Alloyangia pacifica: one gene and its partner. The protein of the gene in region 1 interacts with the protein of each later gene in a pairwise test. Links are inferred from orthologs where the notes say so. Each region holds a gene or a part of one and is shown on either strand. Other genes may lie near its edges.

Evidence for each region.
Region 2: the proteins of CEW88_RS11190 (region 1) and CEW88_RS05770 interact in binary tests that used the Escherichia coli proteins (3 or more experiments, as listed by UniProt). The link is inferred for Alloyangia pacifica from one-to-one orthologs.

What each region holds. Positions count from the first base shown.
Region 1 is NZ_CP022189.1:2,311,969-2,326,427, reverse strand. What follows is about bases 564-3,364. They hold CEW88_RS11190 (ABC transporter permease), read right to left. Parts: upstream 2,647-3,364; coding sequence 1,480-2,646; downstream 564-1,479. Other genes in these bases: osmF (glycine betaine ABC transporter substrate-binding protein OsmF), read right to left, coding at 2,667-3,364; CEW88_RS11195 (ABC transporter ATP-binding protein), read right to left, coding at 564-1,483. Outside these bases: CEW88_RS11200 (ABC transporter permease), read right to left, coding at 1-551; more of CEW88_RS11195, read right to left, coding at 548-563; more of osmF, read right to left, coding at 3,365-3,572; CEW88_RS11180 (hypothetical protein), read right to left, coding at 3,704-4,063; CEW88_RS11175 (HpcH/HpaI aldolase/citrate lyase family protein), read left to right, coding at 4,315-5,166; CEW88_RS11170 (NnrU family protein), read left to right, coding at 5,206-5,751; CEW88_RS11165 (DUF1737 domain-containing protein), read left to right, coding at 5,772-5,975; CEW88_RS11160 (MaoC family dehydratase), read left to right, coding at 5,975-7,006; sdhC (succinate dehydrogenase, cytochrome b556 subunit), read left to right, coding at 7,274-7,669; sdhD (succinate dehydrogenase, hydrophobic membrane anchor protein), read left to right, coding at 7,684-8,055; sdhA (succinate dehydrogenase flavoprotein subunit), read left to right, coding at 8,071-9,873; CEW88_RS11140 (hypothetical protein), read left to right, coding at 9,873-10,181; CEW88_RS11135 (succinate dehydrogenase iron-sulfur subunit), read left to right, coding at 10,191-10,970; CEW88_RS24745 (hypothetical protein), read left to right, coding at 11,158-11,319; CEW88_RS11130 (hypothetical protein), read left to right, coding at 11,403-11,600; CEW88_RS11125 (urea carboxylase-associated family protein), read left to right, coding at 11,770-12,630; and 3 more genes.
Region 2 is NZ_CP022189.1:1,191,603-1,206,164, reverse strand. The notes cover bases 6,288-9,191. They hold CEW88_RS05770 (BolA family protein), read right to left. Parts: upstream 7,917-9,191; coding sequence 7,659-7,916; downstream 6,288-7,658. Other genes in these bases: msrB (peptide-methionine (R)-S-oxide reductase MsrB), read right to left, coding at 9,000-9,191; CEW88_RS05765 (DnaJ domain-containing protein), read left to right, coding at 7,989-8,615; CEW88_RS05775 (DUF4177 domain-containing protein), read left to right, coding at 7,212-7,628; CEW88_RS05780 (benzoate/H(+) symporter BenE family transporter), read left to right, coding at 6,288-6,910. Also shown: Asp-tRNA(Asn)/Glu-tRNA(Gln) amidotransferase subunit GatB, read left to right, coding at 1-761; CEW88_RS05805 (glucan biosynthesis protein), read right to left, coding at 1,018-2,631; CEW88_RS05800 (TetR/AcrR family transcriptional regulator), read right to left, coding at 2,772-3,365; CEW88_RS05795 (carboxymuconolactone decarboxylase family protein), read left to right, coding at 3,530-4,099; CEW88_RS05790 (DUF6525 family protein), read right to left, coding at 4,118-4,381; CEW88_RS05785 (GTP-binding protein), read right to left, coding at 4,378-5,598; more of CEW88_RS05780, read left to right, coding at 5,735-6,287; more of msrB, read right to left, coding at 9,192-9,482; CEW88_RS05755 (anti-sigma factor), read right to left, coding at 9,574-10,266; CEW88_RS05750 (sigma-70 family RNA polymerase sigma factor), read right to left, coding at 10,263-10,766; cobaltochelatase subunit CobS, read left to right, coding at 11,034-12,020; CEW88_RS05740 (aspartate/glutamate racemase family protein), read left to right, coding at 12,218-12,913; CEW88_RS05735 (hypothetical protein), read left to right, coding at 12,910-13,251; cobaltochelatase subunit CobT, read left to right, coding at 13,345-14,562. UniProt on the Escherichia coli protein: Transcriptional regulator that plays an important role in general stress response. Has many effects on cell morphology, cell growth and cell division. Acts by regulating the transcription of many genes, including dacA (PBP-5), dacC (PBP-6), ampC and mreB.

The DNA of each region.
Region 1 (14,459 bases):
CCGAGTGCGATCACCACCGACAGGCGGATGCCACCGAGGATCACCGGCAGGGCCAGCGGCAGCTCGACCCGCCAGAGCCTCTGCCAGCGATCGAGCCCGATGCCGCGTGCGGCCTCCATCGTGCTGCCGGGCAGGGTTGAAAGGCCGGTCATGGCGTTCTCGAAGATCGGCAGGAGGCCATAGAGGAAGAGCGCCACCAGCGTCGGGCCTGCGCCGAAGCCGAGCGCAGGGACGGCGAGCGCCAGCACGGCGACCGGGGGAAAGGTCTGCCCGACGTTGGTGATGGTGCGCGAGAGCGGGCGGAAGGCGGCGCCGGCGGGGCGGGTGACGAGGATCGCCAGCGTCACCGCCACAACAGTGGCCGCGAGCGACGCCACGGCGACGAGACCAAGGTGGCTCAGCGAGAGCGAGAGCAGCGAGCTGCGGGTGTAGATCACCGGGCCATTTTCGGGCGCGAAGGGGGCGAAGGCCGGGGTGAAGGCTTCCGGCTTCAGCACCAGCGCCAGCAGCAGCGCGACGAGCGCCACGCGCAGGAGCATTCCCGGTTTCACGCGTGGCGCTCCGCCCGCGCGCGGATGGCCGAGAGCGTGACCCGCCCGGCAGGGTCGCCCCCGTTCAAGACAGGCACGGCCTCACGCCCGGTCCAGAGACAAGCCGAAAGCGCCTCGCGCAGGGTCGCATCCTCGGGCAGAGCCGGGCCTTCGGCCGCGCCGGGCTCGATCAGCTCGGAGACGGGGATCAGCGAGAGCAGCCGCATGGGCCGCTCGGCATCTCCCACCATGTCGGCGACGAAATCGGTGGCGGGCTGCGCGACGATCTCTTCCGGCGGCCCGTATTGCACCAGCCTGCCGCCATCCATCACCGCGATGCGGTCGCCAAGGCGGATCGCCTCGTCCATGTCGTGGGTGACGAGCATGATGGTAGAGCCGAGCTTGCGCTGGATGGCGCGCAGATCGTCCTGCGCGCGGGTGCGGATGATCGGGTCGAGCGCGCCGAAGGGTTCGTCCATCAGCAGAAGGTCCGGGCGAGAGGCCAGCGCCCGGGCGACGCCGACGCGCTGCTGCTGCCCGCCCGACAGCTCCAGCGGCAGGCGGTCGCGAAACTCGTCAGGCTCCATGCCGAAGAGGGTCAGCAGCTCGTCCACCCGGGCGGAGATCTCCTCCTTCGGCCAGCCAAGCAGCTCGGGGACCGCACCGATGTTGCGCGCAACCGTGTGGTGCGGAAAGAGCCCGTGGCCCTGGATCGCGTAGCCGATGCGGCGGCGCAGGAGGTGGGGTTTTACCGCGTGGGTCGGCTCGCCGTTGATCCGCACCTCGCCCGAGCTGGGCTCGACCAGCCGGTTGATCATCCGCAGAAGCGTGGTCTTGCCCGAGCCCGAGGTGCCCACGATCGCGGTGATCGTGCCGGTTTCGGCGGTGAGAGAAACGGCATCGACGGCGCGGGTCTCGCCGTAAAGCTTGGTGATCTTGTCGATCTCAATCATGTCTGGCGCTCCGGCAGGCGGCGGGTGAGGTCGACGAGGATGTCCATGACGATCGCCGCGACGAGGGCCATGAGGACGGTGGGCAGGGCGCCCAGCAAAATGAGGTCGGTGGCGGTCTGGTTGAGGCCCTGGAAGACGAAACTGCCGAAGCCGCCGCCGCCGATCAGCCCGGCGATGACCGCAAGGCCGATGTTCTGAACCAGCACGATGCGCAGGCCCGCGAGGATCACCGGCATGGCCAGCGGCAGCTCGACCTTCCGCAGGCGTTGCATGGCAGTCATGCCCATGCCGCGGGCGGCCTCGATCGCGGCGGGAGGAGTTGCGGCGAGACCGGTCACGGTATTGGCGACCACCGGCAGCAACGAATAGAGCACCAGCGCGAGGAAGGCGGGGGCAAAGCCGATGCCGGCGATGCCGAACGCCTGCGCGGCGGGGTAGGTTGCGGCCACCCAGCCGAGGATCGGGATCATGATGCCGAACATGGCGAGCGAGGGGATGGTCTGGAGAAAGCTCAGGACCGGCAGCATCGCGCCGCGCAGAGCGCCGTTACGGTGGCACAGGATGCCGAGCGGGAAGCCGATCAGCGCCGCCGCGCCGAGCGAGCCGAGCGCGAGCGCGACGTGGCGCAGGCTGGCAGTGCGGAACGCGTCCTTTCGGCTGGCGTATTCCTGCATCACCGAGAGGTCCGACAGGGCGCCGGACCAGAGCAAGGCCGCGAGGGCGGCGAGCAGCACCGCCAGCAGCCCGGCGCGGGCGCGGGGGCCGGGGCGGAGCTGAGAGAGCGCGTCCGCCATCAGCAGCATCAGCACCAGCAGCAGGCACCACGCGCCCGCTCCGGGCGACACGCGCGCAAGATCCCCTGCCCCCTGAAGCTGCGCCGCCGCCCCCTGCGCCATCAGAAAGACGAGGCCGGCAAGGCCGATCAGGCTACCACCGAGGCGGCGCAGTGGCAGGGCAGAGGGGATGCCGAGCACCAGCCCGGCGGCCAATGCGAGCGCGCCAGGTACGATCGCGCTCGGTGGGGCGCTGTCCCAGAGCATCACGCTTTCTCCGGCGACGATCCGGTTGGCGCGCAGCGTAAGGAGCGGCAGGGCCAGTGAAGCCAGCCCCAACGCGGCGAAAAGCAGGCCGGGCGCAGAGAGACCCCGCCCGGCACGCATCATCTGCCGCTCCGCGAGCGCGATCAGTCCAGCACCCCGGACTTGGTGAGATAGTCACGGGCCACCGCTTCGGCAGGCTCGCCGCCGACCTGGATGCGACCGTTGAGCTCTTGCAGGGTCTCCATCGTCAGGCCTTCGAAGATCGGGTTCAGCACCTCGGGGATCGAGGGATATTCCTCGAGCACGGCGTCGCGGACGATGGGGGTGGGCTCGTAGACTGGCTGCACGCCCTTGTCGTCCTTCATCACCTTGAGCCCGGTCGCGCCGACGCCGCCGTCGGTGCCGTAGACCATGGCGGCGTTGACGCCCGAGGTGCCCCGGGCCGCGGCCTGGATCGTCGCCGCGGTGTCGCCACCCGAGAGGATCACGGTCTGGTCCTCGGACAATTCGAAACCGTAGGTCTCTTGCATGGCGGGCAGCACCGCGGGGGAGGAGACAAACTCGGTCGAGGCGGCGAGCTTCACGTCGCCTCCGCCCGACACCCAGGCACCGAAGTCACTCATCGTGTCGAGGCTGTTCTCCTCGGCCAGCGGCCCGGTCACGGCGATGGCCCAGGTGTTGTTGGCGGGGGCGGAGCTGAGCCAGGTAATGCCGTTCTCTGCGTCCAGCTCCTTGGCGCGGTCGTGCGCCGCGGCGGCGTCCTTCCAGGTGTCTGCGTCGGCTTCGTTGAAGAAGAAGGCCGCGTTGCCTGTGTACTCGGGGTAGATGTCGATCTGACCCGCCAGGATCGCCTCGCGCACCACTTGGGTTCCGCCCAGTTGCAGGCGCCGCTCGACGGGCAGGCCCGCATCCTCGAGTGCTAGGGCGATCATGTTGCCGAGCAGCCCGCCCTCGGTGTCGATTTTCGACGAGACGGTGATGTCGGCCTGTGCTGTGCCGGCAAGCCCCGCGGCGAGGCTGGCGGCGGCGAGAATATGTGTGCGGATCATGGCGCGTCGGGCTCCCTTCCGTTGCGTCCTGTCGACTATGACAGAGTTCCGCTTAGAAACTAGGATAGGACGGGCAGAGGCCAAGTCTTCCGCGGAATTTCCGGGGGCGTGTGGTCTTCGGGTCGTGCGCCTCAGGCATCGCTTTCCTTTGGTGGGAGATGTTCGGCAAGGGTTTCAAAAGCCTGCCCGCTGGCGACGAGACATGTGACGCCTTGGCTGGAGGTGATGGTGATCGTCCATGTGCCAGTCTCGTCGGAGGCGAAGACCTCCATCACCGCGTTGTCGCTGCCGAGGCCGATGGACTGCCGCGTCTCGCCATAGGTTTCTGCGAGTCGGGCAATCACCACGTCGCGCGGGCCGCAAGCGCGGCTCTGAGCGGCTCCGGCAGAGGGCAGGGCGGCGAGCGCCGCGCAGAGACCTATCAGCAGCAGGCTGCGCCGTGAGCAGCCGGGCCCCGGTGCGTGGCTGGTGGGGGTGGGATGTGCCGTCATCGGCTTTCCTTTCAGCGGGATGGTCCTTTCAGCGGGGGATGCCGGTGCGACTGGATCGGCGCTGCCAGCCGAGGGCGTTGGCAGGGCGCTGCCCTTGATTTCCGAGCCTGCGCGGCAATCCCGAAGGATTGGTAAAGGATGCGGCCGCGGTTAAAATGCGTTGTTCTTCTGCGCCGCGGCATGAATGCACTTGCAGTTTTTGGAAAACAAATGCATCACTGACGCAATATTATTGCTCTACGGAGGAAGGCATGGATCTCGCGCTGCGGCCCTATCGCTCGGTACTTTACATCCCCGGCTCGAAGGAGCGGGCGCTGGACAAGGCGCGTGGCCTCGCGGTGGATGCGATCATCTTCGACCTCGAGGATGCCGTGGCCCCGTCGGAAAAGCCCGCCGCGCGCGAGACGCTCGCCGCCGCGCTGGGCGTAGGGGGCTATGGCAAGCGCACGCGGATCGTGCGGATCAACGGGCTCGACACCGACTGGGGCGAGGCCGATGCGCGTGCAGCGGATAGCATGGATTGCGACGCCGTGCTGCTGCCCAAGGTCGAGGACCCCGCACAACTCGACGCGCTGGCGGAGCTTACCGCAAAGCCGCTCTGGGCGATGATGGAGACGCCGAAGGGCATGCTCAACGCGCAGGCGATTGCTGCGCATCCGCGGCTGGCGGGCATGGTCATGGGCACCAACGATCTGGCCAAGGAACTGAACTCGCGCTTCCGCGCCGACCGGCTGCCGATGCTCACCTCGCTGCAGCTCTGCCTGCTGGCGGCCAAGGCCTCGGGCTGCGTGATTGTCGATGGTGTCTACAATGCCTTCAAGGACGACGAGGGGCTGCGGGCCGAATGCGACCAAGGTCGCGACATGGGCTTCGACGGCAAGACGCTGATCCACCCGGCGCAGGTCGAGATCGCCAATGCCGCCTTCGCCCCGACCGAGGGCGAGATCGACCTGGCGCGGCGGCAGATCCACGCTTTCGAAGAAGCCGAGGCCGCGGGGCAGGGGGTTGCCGTCGTCGACGGCAAGATCGTCGAGAACCTGCATGTCTTCACTGCGAAATCAGTGCTCGCCAAGGCGGAAGCCATTGCCGCCATGGGGGCTTGAGGGCAGGCTCGGGCCGAACACGGCACAAGGAGACCCCCAATGCTGCTTCTGATTCTCGGCGTCGCGCTCTGGTGGGCGGCGCATCTGTTCAAACGCTTTGCTCCCGACGCGCGGGCCAAGATGGGCGACAAGGGCAAGGGTGCGGTTGCGCTTGCGCTCGTTGCCAGCGTGCTGCTGATGATCTTCGGCTATCGCATGGCCGATGGTGCCTTCTTCTACGGGCGCACCCCAGCCACCGTGGGCATCAACAACCTGCTGATGCTGGCGGCGCTCTACTTCACCTCGCCCGGCCCCAAGAAGGGCGCGCTCTTTTACAAGATGCGCCACCCGATGCTGACCGGCTTCCTGCTCTGGGCCATCGCGCACCTGCTGGTGAACGGCGACGTGCCCTCCTTCGTGCTTTTCGGCGGGCTCGGGATCTGGGCGGTGGTCGAGATGAGCACGATCAACCGCAGCGAGCCGAACTGGACGCCGCCCGCCAAGGGGCCGATCAAGAAAGACCTGATCTTCCTTGCGGCCAGCGTCGTGCTGCTCTTCGTGATCGGCGCGATCCACACCTGGCTCGGCTATCCCACCTTTGGATGACAACTACCGGAACTGACCCCATGAAAATCTACAGACTGCTGACCGAAGACGACACCTCTGCCTTCTGCCACAAGGTCTCCGAGGCCCTGAGCAAGGGCTGGGAGCTTTACGGCAGCCCGACCTACGCCTTCGATGCCGCCAACGGCGTGATGCGCTGCGGGCAGGCCGTGACCAAGGACGTCGACACGCCCTACACCCCGGACATGAAGCTGGGAGCGCAGTGATGGCCAAGACCAACCCCGGTCGTTTCTTCGAGGAGTATCGCATCGGCGAGGTCATAGACCACGCCGTGCCGCGCACCGTGTCGGGCGGGGAAAGGGCGCTTTACCACGCGCTCTACCCGGCCCGGCATGCGCTTTACTCGTCGGATGACTTCGCCCGGAGCGTTGGTCTGCCCGGCGCGCCGCTGGACGATCTGGCGGCGTTCCATCTGGTGTTCGGCAAGACCGTGCCGGATGTCTCGCTGAACGCGGTGGCGAACCTCGGTTATGCCGAGGGACGCTGGTTGAAGCCGGTTTATCAGGGAGACACGCTGCGCGCGTCCTCCGAAGTGATCGGGCTCAAGCAGAATTCGAATGGCAGGTCCGGTGTCGTCTGGGTCCGCACGCGCGGCACCAACCAGCGCGGCGAGACCGTGCTGGAGTATTGCCGCTGGGTGATGGTGCGAAAGAAAAACCTCGACGCGCCCGCGCCCGAGACGGTGCTGCCCGATCTGAAAGAGGTTCTGGCGCCCGAGGATCTGGTGATGCCCGAGGGGCTCGACTTCACAAACTATGATTTTACCCTCGCCGGAGAGCCGCACCGCTGGGGCGATTACGCGGTCGGAGAGCGGATCGACCACGTCGACGGGGTGACCATCGAGGAGGCCGAGCACATGCTCGCCACCCGCCTCTGGCAGAACACCGCCAAGGTGCATTTCGACGCCACCCACCGCGAGGACGGGAAGCGGCTGATCTATGGCGGGCACGTGATTTCGTTGGCGCGGGCGCTCAGTTTCAACGGTCTGGCGAACGCGCAGATGATCGCCGGGCTCAACGGCGGGGCGCATGCAAACCCTTGTTTCGCCGGGGATACGGTCAAAGTATGGTCCGAGGTTCTGGATCGCGCCGAGACCCCGGCGCCGGGCGTCGGTGCGCTGCGGCTGCGGTTGGTGGCGGTCAAGGGCGGCGCGCCCTTCGCGCTCAAGAGCGAGGACGGAAGATACCTGCCGGAGGTCCTGCTCGACCTCGACTACTGGGCGCTGATCCCGCGCTGATCTGACGCCTCGGCGCGACTGGGCGCGGTGCTTGAGTCGCGGTGCTGCCCCGCAAAAATCCGAGTTAAATACTTGGGAATAGGGCGACTCCGCGGAAGCCTCCGTTAGCGCCATAAATGTGATCACACTTGAAAAAGCGTGATCACATATTCCGATCATTTTTTGGAATTGGGTGGAAAAAACACGCTCCTGCGCCGTGCACCCGCGTGACAGGGCGGGGCAAGAGGCGCTAGAACCCGGCCACAAGGGAACCGAAAAGGACAAGCCATGGCTGAAGAGAACCGGATCCAGCGCCCGCTCTCCCCCTTCATGATCGGGCCGTATTACAGACCGCAGCTCACCTCCATGAGCTCCATCCTCACCCGCATCACCGGCAACGCGATGATCGTCGCGGTCTTCCTCATCGTCTGGTGGCTGCTCGCTCTGGCCGCAGGGCCCGAGGCCTTCGCCACGGCCGAATGGTGGATCACCAGCTGGGTGGGCAACCTCGTGATGTTCCTCTCGCTCTGGGGCATCTGGTACCACTACCTCGCGGGCCTGCGGCACCTGATCTTCGACGCGGGCAAGGGGCTCGACATTCCGACCGCCGAAAAGCTCGGCTGGGTCTGCATCTACGGTTCGGTGGTTCTGACCATCCTGACCGTGATCATCTACTGGATCTGAGGGAGGCGACAGACATGCGTTATCTGACCGACCGCAAGCGCGCCGTTGGCAAAGGCTCGGCCCATTCCGGCGCGGAACACCATTGGCACATGATCGTCAGCGCCGTCGCGCTCGCCTTCTTGGTCCCGACCTTCCTCTTCATCTTCGGCAACGCGCTCGGCTCCGGCTACGAGGCTGCGCTGGCGACCTTCCAGAAGCCCTTCGTGGCGATCCTGACCGGCCTCGTGCTGGTCGTCGGCCTGCAGCACTTCCAGAAAGGGGCCCGCGTGATGCTCGAGGATTACACCTCGGGGACCACGCGCAAGCTGCTGCTCATGCTGGTTGTCGGCCTGTGCTGGTCGCTGACCGCCGCCGGCCTCTTCGCGCTCGCCAAGATTGCCCTCTGAGAGAAAGACTGAAAGATGGCTGCATACGAATACGAGACGCATGATTATGACGTCGTGGTCGTGGGGGCCGGCGGCGCCGGCCTGCGCGCCACCCTCGGCATGGCAGAGCAGGGCCTTCGCACCGCCTGCGTGACCAAGGTCTTCCCGACCCGCTCGCACACCGTCGCGGCGCAGGGCGGCATCGCCGCCTCGCTGGCGAACATGGGCCCGGACAACTGGCAGTGGCACATGTACGACACGGTGAAGGGCTCCGACTGGCTCGGCGACACCGACGCAATGGAATACCTCGCCCGGTCCGCCCCCGCCGCGGTTTACGAGCTCGAGCACTACGGCGTGCCCTTCTCGCGCACCGAGGAAGGCAAGATCTACCAGCGCCCCTTCGGCGGCCACACCACCGAGTTCGGTGAAGGCCCCGCCGTGCAGCGCACCTGCGCCGCGGCCGACAGAACCGGCCACGCCATCCTGCACACGCTCTATGGCCAGTCGCTGAAGAACAACGCCGAGTTCTACATCGAATATTTCGCGATCGACCTGCTGATGGAAGACGGCGTCTGCAAGGGCGTGCTGTGCTGGAAGCTCGACGACGGCACCTTCCACGTCTTCAACGCCAAGATGGTCGTGCTGGCCACCGGCGGTTACGGCCGGGCCTACTTCTCGGCCACCTCGGCACACACCTGCACCGGTGACGGCGGCGGTATGGTGGCTCGTGCGGGCCTGCCGCTGCAGGACATGGAATTCGTGCAGTTCCACCCGACCGGCATCTACGGCTCGGGCTGCCTGATCACCGAGGGCGCCCGCGGCGAAGGCGGCTACCTGACCAACAAGGATGGCGAGCGGTTCATGGAGCGCTACGCGCCCCAGTACAAGGACCTCGCGCCGCGCGATTACGTCTCGCGCTGCATGACCATGGAAATCCGCGAAGGCCGCGGCGTGGGCGAGCATGGCGACCATATCCACCTGAACCTTGCGCACCTGCCCAAGGAAGCGCTCGCCGAGCGTCTGCCGGGCATCTCGGAAAGCGCGAAGATCTTCGCCGGCGTGGACGTGACGAAAGAGCCGATCCCGGTTCTGCCAACCGTGCACTACAACATGGGCGGCATTCCCACGAACTACTGGGGCGAGGTGCTGAACCCGACCGGCGAGAATCCGAACGCTGTCGTGCCGGGCCTGATGGCCGTGGGCGAGGCGGGCTGCGCCTCGGTGCACGGGGCGAACCGCCTCGGCTCCAACTCGCTGATCGACCTCGTGGTCTTCGGCCGCGCCGCCGCGATCCGCGCCGGCGAAGTGGTGGACCGTTCGGGCGCCGTGCCGACCGCGCCGAAATCGCAGATCGACAAGGCCTTCGACCGGTTCGACGGCGTGCGCAACGCCTCGGGCGCGATCCCGACCGCCGAGCTGCGTCTCGAGATGCAGCGCACCATGCAGGCAGATGCCGCCGTGTTCCGCGCCTCCGAGACGCTGAAGGACGGCAAGGAAAAGATGACCGAGATCGCCGGCAAGCTGGGCGACATCAAGGTCACCGACCGCTCGCTGATTTGGAACTCGGACCTGATGGAAAGCCTCGAGCTGACCAACCTCATGCCGAACGCGATCGCGACCATCGTGGGTGCAGAAGCGCGGCACGAGAGCCGCGGCGCCCACGCGCACGAGGACTTCGCCAACCGGGACGACGAGAACTGGCGCGTGCACACCATCAGCCGCGTCGAGGGCAACAAGGTCGAACTCAGCTACCGCCCGGTGGTTGTCGACCCGCTGACCACCGAAGCCGAGGGCGGCATCTCGCTGAAGAAGATCGCGCCGAAGGCACGGACGTTCTGATGCGCGCGGCTCTCGGCCTCGTCCTCGTGCTGGCGGCCTGTTCGCCCCAGACGCAAGACCAGATTGCGCGGCAGGCCGCGAAATCGACGGTCGCCCGCGTCGTGGCGGACAAGTACCCCGGCCTGCCGGTGGAACCGGCGCTGGATTGCGTGATCGACAATGCGTCGTCCACGCAGATCTACGCGCTGGCCGCCGACAGCGTCACCGGGCCGACCGCGAGCACCGTCGAGGTGGTTTCCGACATCGTCTCGAAGCCCGAGACCCTGACCTGCCTGGCAGCCGAGGGGCTGCCGGCCCTCATCCGATAGGAGAGCGACATGGTTCAATTCACACTTCCCAAGAACTCCAAGATCCGCACCGGCAAAACCTGGCCGAAGCCCGAGGGCGCGACCAACGTGCGGGCGTTCAAGATCTACCGCTGGAACCCCGATGACGGCGAGAACCCGCGGGTCGACACGTATTTCCTCGACATGGACAAATGCGGTCCGATGGTCCTGGACGCGCTGATCAAGATCAAGAACGAGATCGATCCGACGCTGACCTTCCGCCGCTCCTGCCGCGAAGGGATCTGCGGCTCCTGCGCGATGAACATCGACGGGATCAACACCCTCGCCTGCATCTACGGCCTCGATGAGGTCAAGGGCGACGTGAAGATCTACCCGCTGCCGCACATGCCGGTGGTCAAGGACCTGATCCCCGATCTGACGCATTTCTATGCCCAGCACGCCTCGATCATGCCCTGGCTGGAAACCAAGACCAACCGTCCCCAGAAGGAGTGGCGGCAGTCCATCGAGGACCGCAAGAAGCTCGACGGTCTTTATGAGTGCGTCATGTGCGCCTCGTGCTCGACCGCCTGCCCGAGCTACTGGTGGAACTCCGACCGCTACCTCGGCCCGGCGGCACTGCTGCACGCCTACCGCTGGATCATCGACAGCCGCGACGAAGCCACCGGCGAGCGCCTCGATCAGCTCGAGGACCCGTTCAAGCTCTATCGCTGCCACACGATCATGAACTGCGCCAAGACCTGCCCGAAGGGTCTGAACCCGGCGAAAGCGATCTCCGAGATCAAGAAGATGATGCTGAACCGGCACGTCTGAGCCAGAGCGCCGCGCAATCCCGAAACGCCGTGCCCGCAGGGCGCGGCGTTTTTTCGTGCCCGGTCTCGCGGTGCACCGTTGCGCTCAGCGCAGAGCGTGGTTGCAGCATCGGCGGGTGTGCCACCCTGCGCGAAGCCCTATCTAGGGAAGCGGACGGGAGGAGATCGAGAGATCAAGGATTGACGCTATGACCAGCACCGCTGCAAAGACCGATACCACCGCCCGTGAAGCCCTCGACGCGCTCGAGCAGGCCTTCGCCTACTACCAGCCCGAGCCCGTGCTCGTGCAGGTCGCGCACAAGGATGTGACCGCCGATCTGGGTACGCTGGACTATTACCGCGCCGCCTGAGGGTGGTTGCCGGCGGCGCCTCGCGCTAGGGTTTTGACCATGCGCCTCGCCTGCCAATCAAGCCCGACTGACCGAGGCCCCCGATGATCTTCGCGGGGGTCTTTGTCGTTGCGGTGATCGTGCTGCTGGTCTTCAACTACCGCCACGGCGACACGCGCAAATGCCGATGGCGCGAACGCCGCGGCGCGGGCGAGAGCAGCTGGACCTGTGTGCAGTGCGGCGCCACCACCACGGGGCCGCGCGGCCAGACCCCCGACATCTGCCTGCGCCAGACGAACTGAGGCCGACGACGGTCGGGGCAGGGGTGCCGGCGCAGGGCGCGAGCGACAGAGCGAGCACTGCCGCCGTCCCCTTTCGGGGCCTCCCCCATGATATTTGCTCTTAGGAGGTGGGGCAGGCTTGCGCCTCGCGGGGGCGGCGGGTCTTCTGATGGCAAAGAGGAGCCACAGGATGACCGAGACCCCAATCGCACCGCCGAAGGACGCCGAGGCCCGCCGGGCTGTGCCCCCGGTGATCTGCTATCCCACCGAGACCCTGCCCGTGCCGGATATGGCGCTCTACCGCGCGGCGCTGGCGCAGGCGGAGCTGGTTGAGACCGTTGTCGCTGCGCCGCGCGAGGCTTGTGCCTTCCGGGTGCCCGCGGGGGGCTTCTTTCGCATCCGCAGCGTCGAGGCGCCGCAGGTGGGCGATCTCAACCTGTGGAATGCCGCGGACCTCTCGGAGCGCTTCTATTCGGGCAAGACGCGCGCGCTGCATGGCACGCATCTGACCACCGGCGCGCGTATGTGGTCGAGTTTTCCCGACCTGCGGCCCATGGCGACCATCGTCGAGGACAGCCTCGGCTGGTACGGCATCGATGAATACGGCGGCTCAGTGCATGACGTGATCGGAACGCGCTGCGATCCGCACACGCATCACCTGTTGAGCGGCGGCGATCAGTACCACCATTGCTGCCATTCCAACCTGACGCGGGCACTGGCGGGGGCGACGGGGCTCTCGGCCGAGGCGGCGGCGCGCGAGGTGCATGACGTGCTGAACGTCTTCATGTGCACTGGCTTCACCCGCGACACCGGCCAGTACTTTATGAAGGCGAGCCCGGTTCGCCCCGGCGATTTCCTGACGTTCTTCGCCGAGATCGAGCTGCTGGGCGCGCTGAGCGCCTGTCCAGGTGGCGATTGCGCCAGCGAGCACAGCTCGGACAGGGCGCGTTGCGCGCCGCTGGAGGTGGACATCCTGAGAGTGCCAGAGGGCGCGCTGGAGGGCTGGCAGCCGCCCGCGCGCAACGGGTACGACCGCAGCCACGGCATGTGACCAGGCCCGCGGGGAGAGCTGGCTGGTAAGGCTGGGAAGGATCAGCCGGGCGGGCGCTCTGTCCCGCCCGCACCTCAGGCGAAGGCTGCCTCGAGCGCGATCTCGACCATCTCGGCAAAGGAGCTTTGGCGCTCTTCCGCCGGCAGGGCCTCATGGGTGAGGAGATGGTCCGAAACGGTGAGCACGGCGAGCGCACGCACGCCGTGGCGCGCCGCGAGATTGTAGAGTTCGGCCGCTTCCATCTCGACGCCGAGGATGCCGTGACGGGTCATGATCTCGGTCAGATCGGGGCGTTCGTCGTAGAACACGTCAGCGGAATAGATCCCGCCCACATGGGTTTTCGCTCCGATGCGCGCTGCGGCCTCGGCGGCGGCGCGCAGCAGGCCGTAATCGGCGCAGGGTGCGAAGTTCACCTCGCGGAAGATGCCCCGCGACGGGGTAGACAGGCTGCTGGCCGTCATCGCAAGGATGACGTCCCGCACCGAGACACTGTGCTGCATCGCGCCGCAGGAACCGATCCGGATCAGGGTCTTCGCCCCGTAGTCCCGGATCAGTTCGTTGGCGTAGATGGACAGGCTCGGCATGCCCATGCCGGAGCCATGGACGGAGACCCGGTTTCCTTTCCAGAACCCGGTGAAACCATACATGCCGCGCACCTGGTTGACGCAGTCCGCGTTTTCCAGAAACGTTTCAGCCACCCATTTCGCGCGCAGTGGATCGCCGGGCATCAGAACCGTTTCGGCGATATCGCCGGGCTTTGCTCCGATATGGACGGTCATCAGAGCGCGAGATCTTCGAGCGATTTGCCCTCGTCAAGCGCTTCGATCACCCAGTTCGGTTTGCGACCACGACCGGTCCAGGTCTGCGCCGGATCGGACGGGTTTGCGTATTTAGGGGCGCCTTTGGAGCCCTTGGTGCCGCCAGCGGCAATGATTTCGTCCAACGAGTATCCGAATTCCTTGGCGACCTGCTCGGCTGCGCGCTTTGCTTCCGCCTTGCGGCGCGCGTCTATGGTAGCCAGAGCTTTATCCACGTCGGCCTTTAGCTGCTTCAACTCGTCCTTGGACAGGGTATCAAGGTCAATATTCACGATTGTCTCCGTTTTCTGTGCCAATAAAATTGGCTATCCGGAGCTATTCCGCAAGTGCACGCTTTGTGTCAATTCTAGATTTTGTATAAAGAGGCTATTGACCACTCACAGTCACCGTGAGCCGCCTGTTCTTTTTGCTCTTCTTCTGCGGGATTTTACGCTATTGCGCGGCGACGCTCTCGGGATCCGCGAGGGTGATGATGTCCTGCATTATCTTGTTCAACTCAAAGTCTTTGGGCGTGTAAACGCGCGCAACGCCGCAGGCGAGAAGCCGTTTGGCGTCTTCGTCGGGGATGATGCCGCCAACCACCACCGGAATATGCGCAAGCCCTTCAGCGCGCATTTTTTCCAGAATATCGGAAATCAACGGAATGTGACTACCCGAAAGAATGGAAAGCCCTATGACATGCGCGCCAGTGCGGGCTTGCGAAACAATCTGTTCAGGAGTTAACCGAATTCCGTCATAGTCTATCTCCATGCCACAATCGCGCGCCCGGAAAGCGATCTGCTCGGCGCCGTTCGAATGCCCGTCGAGACCGGGTTTTCCAACGAGAAAGCGCAGGCGGGTGCCCAGTCGGTCGCTGACCGCATCGACTGCGGCACGCAGGTCCTCAAGCCCCTCCGTGCGGTTGGAGACGGCCTTGGCGACGCCGGTCGGGCCGCGATATTCCCCGTGTACGGCGCGCATTTCCCCTGCCCATTCGCCGGTTGTGACCCCCGCCTTTGCGCAGGCGATCGA
Region 2 (14,562 bases), 1.1 Mb from region 1 along the record:
AGCAGGCCATCGACTACGAGGCGCGGCGCCAGATCGCCATCCTCGAGAACGGCGGCTCGGTGGATCAGGAGACACGTCTTTACGATCCGGACAAGGGCGAGACCCGCTCGATGCGCTCCAAGGAAGAGGCGCACGATTACCGCTACTTCCCCGATCCCGATCTGCTGCCGCTCGAGATCGAGCAGGCCTGGGTGGATGACATCGCCGCCTCGCTGCCGGAGCTGCCCGACGAGAAGAAGGCGCGCTTCGTCAAGGAGTTCGGCCTGTCGGAATACGATGCCGGCGTGCTAACCGCGGAAGTGGTCAACTCGGCCTATTTCGAAGAGGTGCTGAAAGGCTGCGACGACGGCAAGCTGGCCGCCAACTGGGTGATCAACGAGCTTTTCGGCCGCCTCAAGAAGGAAGGCCATGACATCACCGAGAGCCCGGTCTCGCCAGCGCAGCTCGCGGGGATCGTCTCGCTCATCAAGAAGGGCGACATCTCGGGCAAGATCGGCAAGGACGTCTTCGAGATCGTCTACACCGAGGGTGGCGACCCGGCGAAGATCGTCGAAGAAAAGGGCCTCAAGCAGGTCACCGACACCGGCGCCATCGAGGCCGCCGTCGACGAGGTGATCGCGGCCAACCCGGCGCAGGTCGAGAAGGCCAAGCAGAACCCCAAGCTGGCGGGCTGGTTCGTCGGCCAGGTGATGAAGAGCACCGGCGGCAAGGCCAACCCCAAAGCGGTCAACGACATCGTCGCGGCCAAGCTCGGACTCTGAGGGCTAGGCTGCGTGGAATTGGAAAGGCCGCCCGGTTGGGCGGCCTTTTTTTGAAATTCCTAGAAGCACCCACCGGCCCGGAATCAAGGCGAAGCCGCCGGGCGAGCGCCTGCCCGTCCCGGCGGGCTGGCGCTTTGCCATCATAGTACTGCGCTCGTAGGTATTCCGGATTTCGCTGGGATAAAGCGCAGACCACGATTGTGGCAGCGCCACCCCACGGGCAGGCGCGCACCCGGCTACCGCCTCACTTCCTCTACTACCCCCGCGCCGCGAGCAGCGCGCGCAACTGGCTCGGGAAGAGCTGCAGGATCAGCGTCTCCGACATCGCCTCGCCCTCGTAGGAGACATAGGTCCGCAGGTCGATCGGCTCATCGTCCTCTGCCGCGATGGCCGAGAAATCGAGATCGAACATCGCCCGCCAGTTCTTGGTGCTGACCACCGGGTAGGCGACCTCGCCCGAGATTTCCCCGCGCGAGGCGGTGACCACCGGGAGCGCGCCGGAGCTGCGGTCCAGCGCCTCCATGCCCAGCCCGTCGAAGTCGCAGACGATCTTGACGGTGTCCGCCGGGCGCGGCTGCCCGGGGATGCCCCCCCTGCCCATGCGCACGGCGATGAAGCGCGCCGCCTGCGGCGGCACCGGGCAATCCTCGAGCCAGGTGAGCTGGTAGTTCAGGCTGTAGGAGCTGCCCGCCGCCGCCGGCTCGGCCGGTGTCCAGAAGGCGACGATATTGTCGTGGATCTCGTCATCCGTCGGCAGCTCGACAAGCGTCACGGCGCCCTCTCCCCAGCCCTCCTGCGGCTTGATCCAGGCCGAGGCACGGCGCTCGTAGAACACGCCGTCATCCTCGTATTCGCCGAAGTTGCGCTCGCGCTGCATCAGCCCGAAACCGGCCGGATCGGTGGCGCCAAAGGCGTTGGCCATCGCCCGTGGCGGGTTGTTGAGCGGGCGCCAGATGCGCTCGCCGCTGCCGGTATGGATCTCGAGCCCGTCGCTGTCATGCACCTCGGGGCGCCAGTCGGCGGCGACATGGCGGTTGTGCTTGCCGAACCAGAACATCGAGGTGAGCGGCGCGATCCCCAGCCGTTCGACGTCGCCGCGCAGGAAGATCTCGGCCGAGACGTCCTGGATCACCCCGTTGTCGCGCCGCGAAGCGATGCGGTAGGCGCCGGTGGCGCGCGGGCTCTCCAGCAGCGCGTAGGTGGTCATCTCGCCGCCCTCGCCCTGCTCGAGCCAGAAACGGGTGAAGCGCGGGAATTCCTCGGGGCCGTCGGGGATCGCCGTGTCCATGGCGAGCCCGCGCACCGACAGGCCGAACTGACCCGAATACCCCGCCGTGCGCCAGTAAGACGCGCCGAGGAAGGCCATCCAGTCGAGCCTCGTCTGCGGATCCTGCACGGCAAAACCGGCGAAGCCCTCGGTCTTCTCCAGCCGGTTGGCCGGGTTGCCCTGCGGGATCTCGAAGAGATCGCGCGAAAAGGGCACCTCGCGCGCGGTGCCTTCCTCGAGCGCGTAGACATGTACCGGCTCGGGGAAGTAGCGGCCCGGGAAGAAGAAGCGCACCGGCTGCGCCGTGCCCTGGTCGGCCCAGAGCGCGCGATCTTCGCGGAAGCTGATCGCGCCGTGGGCGTCATAGTCGATCTGCTGCAGGATCTCGGCGTCGGGCACCGCCATCGGGGTGAACGCCTCCTTGGCGAGACTCGCCGCCAGCTCGCGGAGCGTGTCGAAGGAAAAGGGCTTGGGCGGGCCAAGCGGGATACCCGAGGCGATGGCGCCGCTCTGTGCACGGGCAAACTCGGGCAGCAGGCTGAAGGCGCCGCTGGCAAGAGCGGAGGCAAGGAAAGCGCGGCGGTCGAGCAGGTCAGCGGACATGCGGGTCTCCGAGAAACTGTCATTCCTGAGCAAATTTGGCACTTTTCCGCGTCGCAGCAATTGCATTTTCCCGGGATGGGCGAGGCTTTGCCGATTTGACGCCGTTACGTCAAATGGACGTCACTCGCGGGCCCTGCGGCTCACGCCAGCGCGCGGGCCTCGAGACCGCGGGCGATCTCCTCGGCAAGCTGCGCCACCCTCGCCCGCGAGTCAGTGCGCTGCGCATAGGCGCGCAGGCCAAAGATATCGACCTGCAGCCGGCTGGCGAGCTGCTGCGGGTCGGCTTCCGGCGCGATCTCGCCGCGCTCCTGCGCCTCGCGGAAGGCGCGGGCAAACATCGCCTCCATGCCCCGCATCAGCGTCTCGGTCTGGACCCGCAGCGTGGCATCGTCGTCGGGTGTCTCGAGCAGGGTCTTGACCAGCATGCAGGCGCGCGACGGACCGGAGTCACCAGCGCAGCCAAGGCGCCGGACGTGGTTTGCGAGCCCCTGAAGGCGGCTCGGCGCAGCCGCGAGGGTCTCGAGGAACTGCGTGCGCGACAGCTCGGCATAAAGCGCCAAGGTCTCGGAAAACAGAGCTTCTTTCGAGCCGAAAGCCGCGTAGATCGAGCCCGGCCGCATGTCGAGCGCCACCTCGAGATCCTTGAGCGAGGTGGCGTGGTAGCCCTTGGCCCAAAAGAGCTCGAGCGCCTTGCCCAGCACGTCTTGCCTGTCGTGTCGTGCCTGTCTGGCCATGCGCGTATCCGTCTCCCGTTCCCGTCTCACCCGGCCGTTCGTCGCGGCCGGATCTCGCCGGGCTGGACCAAGCAATGAGATATAACTTGAGCAAGCACTCAAGTAAAGCTACCCCTCCATATGCAAATTGAGCAATCGCTCAAGAATCAGAGGGAGAGATCCAGATGACCGAGTTCACCCGCCACACGCTCGACACCGCCCCCGAGGCAAGCCGCCCGCTGCTGGAGCAGTCGCAGAAAGCCTTCGGCCGCCTGCCCGGCCTGCACGCGGTGATGGCCGAGGCGCCGGCACTGCTCGACGGCTACAAGCAGCTGCACCGGCTGTTTGCCGAGGAAACCAGCTTCGACAAGGACGAGATCACCGTGGTCTGGCAGACGATCAACGTCGAGCACGCATGCCACTATTGCGTGCCAGCACACACCGGCATCGCCAAGATGATGCAGGTGGATGACGCCATCACAAACGCGCTGCGCGACGAGACCCCGCTGCCCAACGCCCGGCTCGAGGCGCTGCGCGACTTCACCCTGCAGGTGGTGCGCCAGCGCGGCGCGCTGGACGAGCCGCAGGTGCAGGCCTTCCTCGACGCGGGCTACACGCAGCGGCAAATCCTCGAGGTGATCCTCGCTGTCGCACAGAAGGTCATGTCGAATTACACAAACCACCTTGCGAACACCCCGGTCGACCAGGTGATGCAGAAGTTCGCCTGGGAGAAAAAGGGCGCCACGGCAGCCTGAGGGCGTAGCGGGCCGGGGTCAGAGGCGCCCCGGCCCGCCTGCCAGCCGCTCGAGCTGCCCGGCCTCGATCGCGCTCAGCCGGGCCGCCGCGGCGTCCGCGCAGCCCGTCCGGGCAAGCGCCCCGCGCCAGGCGCGCAGGGCCGAGCGCGGCGACCAGGGCAGTGCTGCCTGCGCCAGCCAGGCACGCAGGTCGGGCGGCAGCCGGTCGTAGGCAGACATGACATCCCCTTCGCGGCGACGGGTCGGCGCGGCCCCAAGGTTGCGCTGTCCGCCCGCGCTCATGCCGCCCGCGCCTCGCGCCACAGCGGGAAGGGATCGGCCAGCCCTTCCCAGCGGAGGGGCTCAAAGCTCTTCTCGGGCACCAGCGCCGCATCGAGCGCCTCCGTGATCTTCTCCCGGTCCACCCCAGCGCCGATGAACACCAGCTCCTGCCGCCGGTCGCCGTAGGGCTCTTGCCAGTGCTGGCCCAGATAGTCGCGGAAGGCGGCATGTTCGGGCATCCGCTCCGCCGGGACACTGGCCCACCAGCGCCCCATCGGGCGCACCGAGCTGAGCGCGCCAGCGAGCGAGAATTCCGCCAGCCAGTCGGGCCGCGTGGCGATCCAGAAATGCCCCTTGGCCCGGATCACCCCCGGCAGCGGCCCGTTCAGCACCGCGTGGATCTTCTCGGGCACGAAGGGCCGCCGCGCCCTGTAGACGAAGGAGGACACGCCGTATTCCTCGGTCTCGGGCACGTGGTCGGCGAACCCGTAGAGTTCCTTGGCCCAGAGCGGGTGCGCGTGTGCCGTCTCGAAATCGAAACGCCCGGTGCCCATGATGCGGCTGGGGTCAACGCGGCCATAGTCGGCCTCGACGATCTCGGCATCGGGGTTGAGCGCGGTGATGATGAGCCGCGCCGCAGCCCGCGCATCCTCGCCCGCAGTCGCGACCTTGTTGAGCACCACCACGTCGGCGAACTCGATCTGATCGACCAGCAGATCGACCAGCCTGCGCTCATCCGTCTCGCCGAGGCTCTCGCCGCGGTCGGCAAGGAAGTCGTGGCTGGAATAATCGCGCAGCAGATTGGCGGCATCGACCACCGTCACCATCGTGTCGAGCCGGGCGATGTCCGACAGGCTTTCGCCCGCCTCGTCGCGGAACTCGAAGGTGGCGGCGACAGGCAGCGGCTCGGAAATCCCGGTGCTTTCGATCAAGAGGTAATCGAAGCGCTTCTCGGCGGCGAGCCGGCGGACCTCGGTCAGCAAGTCGTCCCGCAGGGTGCAGCAGATGCAGCCATTGGTCATCTCGACCAGCGTCTCTTCGGTCTGCGACAGATCCGCCCCGCCCTCGCGCACGAGATCGGCGTCGATGTTCACCTCGGACATGTCGTTGACGATGACCGCGACGCGGCGGCCCTCGCGGTTGTTCAGCACCTGGTTCAGCAGCGTCGTCTTGCCCGCCCCCAGAAAGCCCGAGAGCACGGTGACGGGAAGGCGCGGATCGACGGCAGGGGTGGACATGGGCGGGCGCTCCTGATTCGTTACGTTATAACGTTTCAAATACCTCACCCCCGGCGCCGCTTGCAACCCTGCCCCCGGCTTGCCAATCGGCGGCGCCCTGCCTAAGGCGTTAAAGACGCAACGTTAAGGACCGACCATGGCACGACCCTCCGGACGACCCGGGCCCGACCTGCAGAACGTGACGACCGGGGCCATGGTGGCGATCGTCGGGGTGTTCAGCTCGTTCCCGATCGTGCTGCAGGGGCTGACGGCAGTGGGCGCGAGTCCCGAACAGGCCGGGGCCGGGCTGGCGGCGGCGGCGATCTCGATGGCGATCGCGGGCATCGTGCTGGCCTGGTGGCGCCGCGAGCCCGTCTCCTGCGCCTGGTCGACCCCTGCCGTGGCGCTGCTCGCCGTCTCGCAGCCGCTCGCGGACGGTTTCGCCGGGGCGGTGGCGGCCTTCATCGTGGCGGGCGGGCTGATCACGTTGGCCGGGCTCTGGCCGGCGCTGGCGCGGCTGGTGACCTCGGTGCCGACGGCGCTGGCGCAGGCGATGCTCGCTGGCGTGCTGGCAGGGCTCTGCATGGCGCCTTTCCGCGGGCTTGCCGAAGCGCCCGAGGTGGCGCTGCCGATCCTGTTGAGCTGGTTCGTCGTCGGGCGGGTGAAGCGCATCCTCGCAGTGCCTGCCGCGGTATTGGCGGCGTTTGGGGTGACGCTCTGGGCGCATGACTTCTCGTTGCCGATGACCGGAGGCTGGATGAGCCACCCGGTGTGGGTCGCCCCTGTCTTCTCGCTCGAGGCCGTCTTGAGCCTCGGGGTCCCGCTCTTCGTCGTCACCATGGCCACGCAGAACATCCCTGCCGTCGCGGTGCTGCGCAGCTTCGGCTACACGCCGCCCCCGGGCCCCCTGCTGGCGGGGGTCGGCGGGATCTCGCTGCTGACCGCACCCTTCGGCAACCCGGCGACCTGCCTCGCGGCGATCACTGCCAGCATGTGCGCCAATGCCGACAGCCATCCCGATCCCTCCCGGCGCTATTGGTCGGCGGTGATGGCCGGGGTTTTCTACAGCCTTTTCGGGTTCTTCGCCGTGGCGGTGACCGCCGTCGCCGCGCTTGCCCCGCCAATGACGCTACAGGTGCTCGCGGGCGTGGCGCTGTTGCCGGTCTTTGCGAGTTCGGCAAGCGGCGCGCTGCAGGCCGAGCAGAGCCGCGAGGGCGCCGCGGTGACCTTCCTCGTAACCGCCTCGGGCATCACCCTCTGGGGGCTGGGCGCGGCGGTCTGGGGGCTGGTGCTGGGCGGTATCGTGCTTGCGGTGCGGCATCGGAAAAGCTGAACATTCGCTGCGGGTTATCGCCTCGGTTGCAAAATGCGCGCCGCCCCTTTCAATGCCGCGAAAAGTGCTTAGCTCGAGTCGCTGTCGGGGCACCGTGAGGCCGCGATCCCGCCCCCAGCATTGTTCGGGGTCACGGGGAAAGTCATTTGTTTCGGGCTATTCTTCCCGATTTCATGACGCAACCGGGAGATGCGCTTCGGCGTGCTCCCGGTCTTTAACCCGGTCTTTACTTGCCGCCCCCTGCGCCTTACCCAATTGTTGAACATTGCGGTTCAGCGAAAAGGGAAAGGGGCGCGTCACGATGAAAACCCATGAGTACAAGGTGATCCCCGCCCCCACCAAGGGAGAAAAGGCCAAGGCCGCCAAGGGCCCCGAGGGCCGCTTCGCCGTGTCCATGTCGCGGCTGCTCAACGAGATGGCCGAGCAGGGCTGGGAGTACATCCGCGCCGACATCCTTCCCAGCGAAGAGCGCAGCGGGCTGACCTCGACCCAGACGGTCTGGCGCACGCTGCTGGTCTTCCGACGGCCGGTGCCGCAGGCTGCTGCGGTCACGCCCTTCCGGCACGAGCCGGTGGTCGCCGCGGTCGCGCCGCCGCCGGCCGCGCCCCTGCCCGCCGCGCCCGAGGTGACGGCCCCCGAGCCGGTTGCGCCCGAGCCTCTCGCCGAGGAGGAGGCCTCCGACAGGCCCGCAAAGAGCGACGCCGACAAGGTGAACTGACACGACCCGGCCGGTCGCGCCGCGCGCGGCTCAGCCCTGCAGGTCCAGCGACAGCGCGTGGATCGCGCCCACCAGGTCGCTTCCCAGCGCGGCATGCACGGCGCGGTGTCTCTGGATGCGGCTCATGTCGGCCAGCTCCGCCGCGCGCATGCGCACGTGAAAATGGCTCTCGCCGCCCTCTTGGTAGCCGGCATGGCCCACATGCTTTTGACTTTCGTCGAGAACCTCCAGTTCCGATGGGTGGAAGGCCCCTCGCAGCCGGGTTTCGATCTCGTTCGCTCGCGACATTTTTGGCTCCTGCCTCTTCAAACTCGGTCAGGATTGTCTAAACTCCCTCGTCCGAGTCGAAAAGGTGAGACCATGAGCAGACCCGACCCCTTCGGTTTCGACATGTCGATTAAGTCGGCTAAGAAAAAGAACCCGCGTGGCCGGCGCGGCATGACCGGCGAACAGGAGACCTCCACCCGCGTGTGCGAGCACGAAGGCTGTGAGGAACCGGGCAAGTTCCGGGCGCCCAAGGCGCCGGACGTGCTCGATGAATTCAAGTGGTTCTGCAAGGATCACGTGCGCGAATACAACAACCAGTGGAACTTCTTCCACGGCAAGACCGAGGCCGAGATGAACGCTCAGGCCACGTCGGACAAGGTGTGGGAGCGCAAGACCAAGGACTACCGCGACCCCGAGCAGCGGGCCTGGGCCCGCCTCGGCATCGAGGACGCGCATCAGGTGCTGGGCGCCAATGCCACGCGCAACCCCGGCCGCAAGGCGCCGGGCGGCGGCCGGCGACTGCCGCCGACCGAGAAGCGCGCGCTCGAGATCCTCGAGGTCGAGAGCGCCGAGACCAAGGCCGACGTGCGCAAGGCGTACAAGAAGCTGATCAAGGTGCTGCACCCGGACATGAACGGCGGCGACCGCTCTCAGGAAGAGCAGTTGCAGGAAGTGGTCTGGGCCTGGGACCAGATCAAGGACAGCCGGAACTTCAAGTGATTTACGGGCCCCGCGGGGCCCGTTTTCGCGAGGGCTGCCCTGCAAGGTCGCGGACCCTGCGCTGCGCCGCTGATGGCGCTCCGAAGGAGCCCTCGAACGCCGCCCCCAAATGCACAACCCAAATGCACAACCTATTGGTGTGAAATTCTCGACACATGCCCCAAGGTTGTGCTAGCCTCCTCGTGTCGGACGCTTTTCGCGGCCGATTGAAGGCGACGCGAGCTCCCTGTCGTGTCCACTCACGGACCAAGTCGGCCTGCACACCGCTCCCCCTGGTTGTGCAGGCCCCTTGGGACGCGAGTCCCCGCAGCCTCCGCACCCGACCCGACCGGCGCACCCGGCCGGGTCGGGATCCATCACGGAAACGCCGCCTGTTCGCCGTGTCTAGCCCTGCCCTTGTGCTGTCTTACCCGGCACGAAATGCAGCGCGATGCCGTTGATGCAGTGCCGTTTTCCCGTGGGCGGCGGACCATCGTCGAAGACATGCCCCATGTGCGAGCCGCAGCGGCGGCAGTGGCACTCGGTACGCGTCATGAAGAACGAGCGGTCGGCCCTCAGCCCCACCGCGTCCGGCAGCGCCTCGTAGAAAGAAGGCCAGCCGGTGCCGCTGTCGAATTTCGCCTCCGAGCTGTAGAGCGGCAGATCGCAGCCCTTGCAGTGAAACAGCCCGGCGCGCTTTTCCTTGTCGAGCGGCGAGCTGAAAGCGCGCTCGGTGCCCGCCTCGCGCAGCACCTTGTACTCTGCGCGTGTCAGGCGGCTGCGCCATTCCTCGGGGCTACGGGTGATCTCGAAACGCGCTTCGGCGCGGGCCCGCCCGCGCCATGCCAACGTCGCCGCGAGACCCGCGAGGACTCCTCTGCGTCTCATGGTCTCCTCTCCTCTTCCTCCATTTCCAGAGATGCGCCTCCGACCCGACCGCGGTCAAGCCGCGGGCTGTCACACCGCCGTGACACCGCCCTCACCGGGGCGAGAGCTGCCCCAGCGCGATGACCGGGCCGGTGGGACGCCCCGTGGCAGACCCCCCCGGGGGCTCCTCGGAGAGTGCAATCGTGGCCCCGGGGAGCTGGCTCCGAAGCGTCGGCGCCACCGAAAGCGACGTCACCGCCTCGGCCCCGAGCACCCCCAGAGAGACCGGCGCGCCTGCGCTGTCCGACAGGAGCCACAGTTCCAACGCCCGGTCCAATGGAGCCTCGCCGGTCTCGCGCGTCACCGTCAGGCTCTGGTCCCGAGGCGCGTAGTCGGCCCGCAACGCGATCCCCTGCGCCTCCGCGACCAGCCGGGCCTGCAGCTCGGGCCCGGCGCTGCCCGGCGTCAATACGCCCGAAACCAGCGCCGCCCAGGCGATCCCCGCCGCCGCCACGGCCCCGAGAAGGTAGGGCAGCACCTGCCGCCAGAGCGCCGCACGGGGCGGACCATGGGTCCGCGCTTCGATCTGCGGCCAGAGGTGTTCAGGCGGCGTGACCTCGGCGATATCGGCGGTGAGCGCGGCGAAGCAGGCCTGCCAACTGGCCACCTCCCGGCGGAGCCCGGCGTCGCGCGCCAGCAGTCCCTCGAAATCCCGACGCTCGGGCTCGGGCAGCAGACCCAGCACGTATTCCGCCGCACTCGCCTCCACGCCCTCGGGCGGGTCCGGCTGCGGCGGGCCGCTCATCGGCTCAGGCAATCCCGCAGGGCCATCAGACTGCGCCGCAGCCAGGTCCTGACGGTGTTGAGCTTGACCCCGGAGGCCTCGGACAGCTCGGCATAGGTGGCCCCCTCGAGATAAGCGCGGCGGACCATCTCGGCGCGATCGGGCGGCAGTTCCTCCATGCAGAGCGCCAGCGCCGCCGCCTCCGCCCGCGCCTCGGCCTGCTCGGCGGGGCCCGGCGCCGGATTGGCAAGCCGCTCGTCAAGCTCGATCGGCTGCACCGCCCGCTCAACGTCGCTGCGGCGGCGGCGGTCGACGGCGGCGTTGCGCGCCATCGTGATCAGCCAGGTCATCGGCGAATAGCCGTTCACCCGGTAGCTGCCGGCATTGTTCCAGAGCTTCACGTAGGTGTCCTGCAGCGCCTCCTCGGCCTGGGTCCGATCCTGCAGCACCCGGAGGCAGACGCCGAAGAGCTTCGCCGAGGTGCGCTCGTAGAGCCGTGCAAAGGCGGCACGGTCGGCCATGGCGACGCGCGCGATCAGATCCTCGAGATCGGAATGGGGGGAACTCGCCACGTACCGCGCCTGCCTTTTTTCCGTACTGTTCATAGAGTAGTGCCCGATGCGGCGGCGGCGCAAACACAAACCGTGGCAATTTCACCTTCGCCCGCGCGGCGCCCGCGACGCCCTGCCGGGCCCGCGACAAAGCCCGCCGCCGCCCCCTTGCCCTTGCCCGCGATATGGGGCACGACGGTCCACGAGAATTTCTAACGACCGGACAGGGGCACGACCATGGCGGATGGCACGATCGACATCAATGCGAAACCCACCGAGGAAATCTCGGTCCGCGAGGTGTTCGGCATCGACACGGACATGGTGGTGCACGGCTTCCCCGACCGCACCGACCGCGTGCCGGATCTCGACAGCACCTACAAGTTCGACCCCGACACCACGCTGGCGATCCTCGCGGGCTTCCGCAACAACCGCCGGGTGATGATCCAGGGCTACCACGGCACCGGCAAGTCGACCCACATCGAGCAGGTCGCCTCGCGCCTCAACTGGCCCTGCGTGCGCGTCAACCTCGACAGCCACATCTCCCGGATCGACCTGATCGGCAAGGACGCCATCAAGCTGGTCGACGGCAAGCAAGTCACCCAGTTCCAGGAAGGCATCCTGCCCTGGGCGCTGCGCAACCCCACCGCCATCGTCTTCGACGAGTACGACGCGGGCCGCGCCGACGTGATGTTCGTGATCCAGCGCGTGCTGGAGACCGACGGCAAGCTGACCCTGCTCGACCAGAACCAGGTGATCACGCCGCACAAGTACTTCCGCATCTTCGCCACGGCGAACACCGTCGGACTCGGCGACACCACGGGTCTCTATCATGGCACCCAGCAGATCAACCAAGGCCAGATGGACCGCTGGAGCCTGGTCGCGACGCTGAACTACCTCAGCATCGACGCCGAGGTGAACATCGTCCTGTCGAAGGCGCCGCATTACAACAACGAGAAGGGCCGCAAGACCATCCGCCAGATGGTCACCGTCGCGGACTTCACCCGCCGCGCCTTCATGAACGGCGAGCTCTCGACCGTGATGTCGCCCCGGACGGTGATCGCCTGGGCCGCCAACGCCGAGATCTTCCGCAACGTGGGCTATGCCTTCCGCCTGTCGTTCCTCAACAAGTGCGACGAGCTCGAGCGGCAGACCGTGGCCGAGTTCTACCAGCGTTGCTTCGACGAGGAACTGCCGGAAAGCGCCGCCTCGCTGTCGCTGGCCTGATCAAGCGCAGGAAGATCGACCGGGATGGACCGCAGCCTGGCGCGGCACCATCGGCACGCCAGAGGGGCTCCGCGCCCGTCGACAGCACCGCCGCCCCCGGGGTATCAACGAATAAATGACCAAGGGGGCGCGGTCCGCTACGGACCGCGCCCCCTTGGGGTAGAGGGGTGGGGTAATAGGTTTCGGGAGGACCAACTATGGCTAAGTCCCTGCATATCGGGCTGATCGGCGGCATCGGGGTCGCGGCGACGCTGGTCTACTACCAGCGGCTCTGCGCCGCCGTGAGCGCATTTGGCGCGCCGCTTGAGCTGACGATCGTACAGGCGGACGTGCAGGAGCTGATCCGCAACAACCTCGCCGACAATCGCGAGGCGCAGGCCGAGGTCTACGCCCGGCTGATCGACCGGCTGGCGGCGGCGGGCTGCGACTGCGCCGCGATCACCTCGCTCGGCGGGCATTTCTGTTTCGACGAGACCGAGGCGCGCGCCGCGCTGCCGCTGGTCTCCGCAGTGGCCCCCCTCGATGCGTTTTTCGCCGCCGAGGGGCTGCGCCGCGTCGGCCTGCTCGGCACCCGCGTGGTGATGCGCACGCGTCTCTACGGCCAGCTCGCGCGCACCGAAGCGGTGGCGCTGGATGCCGAGACCGAGGCCCTGGGCCAGCGTTATCAGGAGATGGCGGTGGCCGGAACCTGCTCGGAGGCGGACCGCGCTGCCTTCTTCGATGCGGGACGGAGAATGGTCGAGCAGATGGGCGCAGAGGCCATCGTGCTTGCTGGCACCGATCTCAACCTCGCCTTCGACGGCGCCCATGATCCCGGCTACCGGGTGATCGACGCGCTCGACGTGCATGTCGATCTGCTGGCGCGGCTTGCCACCGGGAGGGCCTCGCTGTGACCCCGCTGCTCGCCGCCCTGATCCTCGCCGCCGGCACCGCGACGGCCGACGGCGAAGCCGCCGCCGATTGCGCCGCACTCTGGCAGGGCGTCGCGCTCGAGGCCGCGGACAACCCCAGCCTCGGGGGCTCGCCGGACAGCGCCAGCCTGCTCGCCAGGCAGTTCAGCCTGGGCGCCGCCGCCGCGGGCCTCACCGGCCAGCCGCTGCGCAGCGCGATCCTGGAGGCCCTGCCCGATTACCGGCTGCTCTATCGTGGCGTCATCGCCGAGGATGCGCAGAGCCGCGCACTCTTCGAACGCCGCTCCGCGGAATGCGCGAGCCTGCTGCGCGGAAGCTGATCCCGGCTGCCGCGGCGGCGGCGCGCAAGACTCTCGGTCCGGCACGCGCATCCCCTCTTGCCAATTCCCCGCCACGGCGCGAAACCTGTGGCCATGGCACGCGACACCGACAACCCCGCAGATCCGTTCAAGAAGGCTTTGGCCGAGGCCACCAAGGTCATGGCCGACGACTCCGAGCTCACGGTCAACTATTCCGTCGACCCCTCCGGCGTCTCCGGTGACATCATGCGCCTGCCGCAAGTGTCGCGCCGCATGACCCGCGACGAGGTGCTGCTGGCCCGCGGCACCGCCGACGCGCTGGCCCTATACCGCCGCTACCACGACGGCGCCACCCACGCCCGCTATGCGCCGCAGGGCGAGATGGCGCGCGAACTCTACGAGGCCATGGAAACCGCCCGCTGCGAGGCAATGGGCGCGCGCGACATGCCCGGCACCGCCGGCAACATCGACGCCAAGATCGGCCACGAGGCGGCGCGCCGCGGTTATGGCCAGATCACCCAGGCCTCCGAGGCGCCGCTGCCGGTGGCCGCGGGCTACATGATCCGCCACCTCGCCACCGGGCGCGACCTGCCCAAGGACGCCGCCCACGTGATGGAACTCTGGCGCGGCTTCATCGAGGAGCAGGCCGGCGGCACGCTTGAGGATCTGCAGACGAAACTGGCGGACCAGTCCGCCTTTGCCCGCTTCGCGCGGCAGATCATCACCGACCTCGGCTACGGCGACCAGCTGGGCGAGGATCCCGACCAGCTCGATGACGAGGCGCAGGACGAGGCAGAGCCCGGCACCGAGGACGAGCAGGAGCCCGATTCGACCGGCCAGGACGACCAGGACCAGGATGAGGCCGAAGCCTCGCCCGAACAGTCGCAGGAGCAGACCCAGGACCAGAGCCAGGCGCAGGTCTCGGCCGACGACATGGCCGACCAGGAGATGGGCGAGGAGGCCGAGCTGCCCGAGGGCGACGCGCCGATGGACCCGCCGCCCCCCGCCCCCGTCTCCGAGGCCGACCCGGGCTACAAGGTCTACGATTCCACCCACGACGAGGAAATCCTCGCCGAGGAGCTGGCCGAGCCGCAGGAGCTGGAGCGCCTGCGCGCCTATCTCGACCAGCAGCTCGAGCCGCTGAAGGGCGCGGTCTCGCGGCTTGCCAACAAGCTGCAGCGCCGCCTGCAGGCGCAGCAAAACCGCAGCTGGGAATTCGACAAGGAAGAGGGCGTGCTGGATGCCGGCCGCCTCGCCCGGGTCGTCGCCAACCCCACCACGCCGCTCTCGTTCAAGGTCGAGAAGGACACCGAGTTCCGCGACACCGTGGTG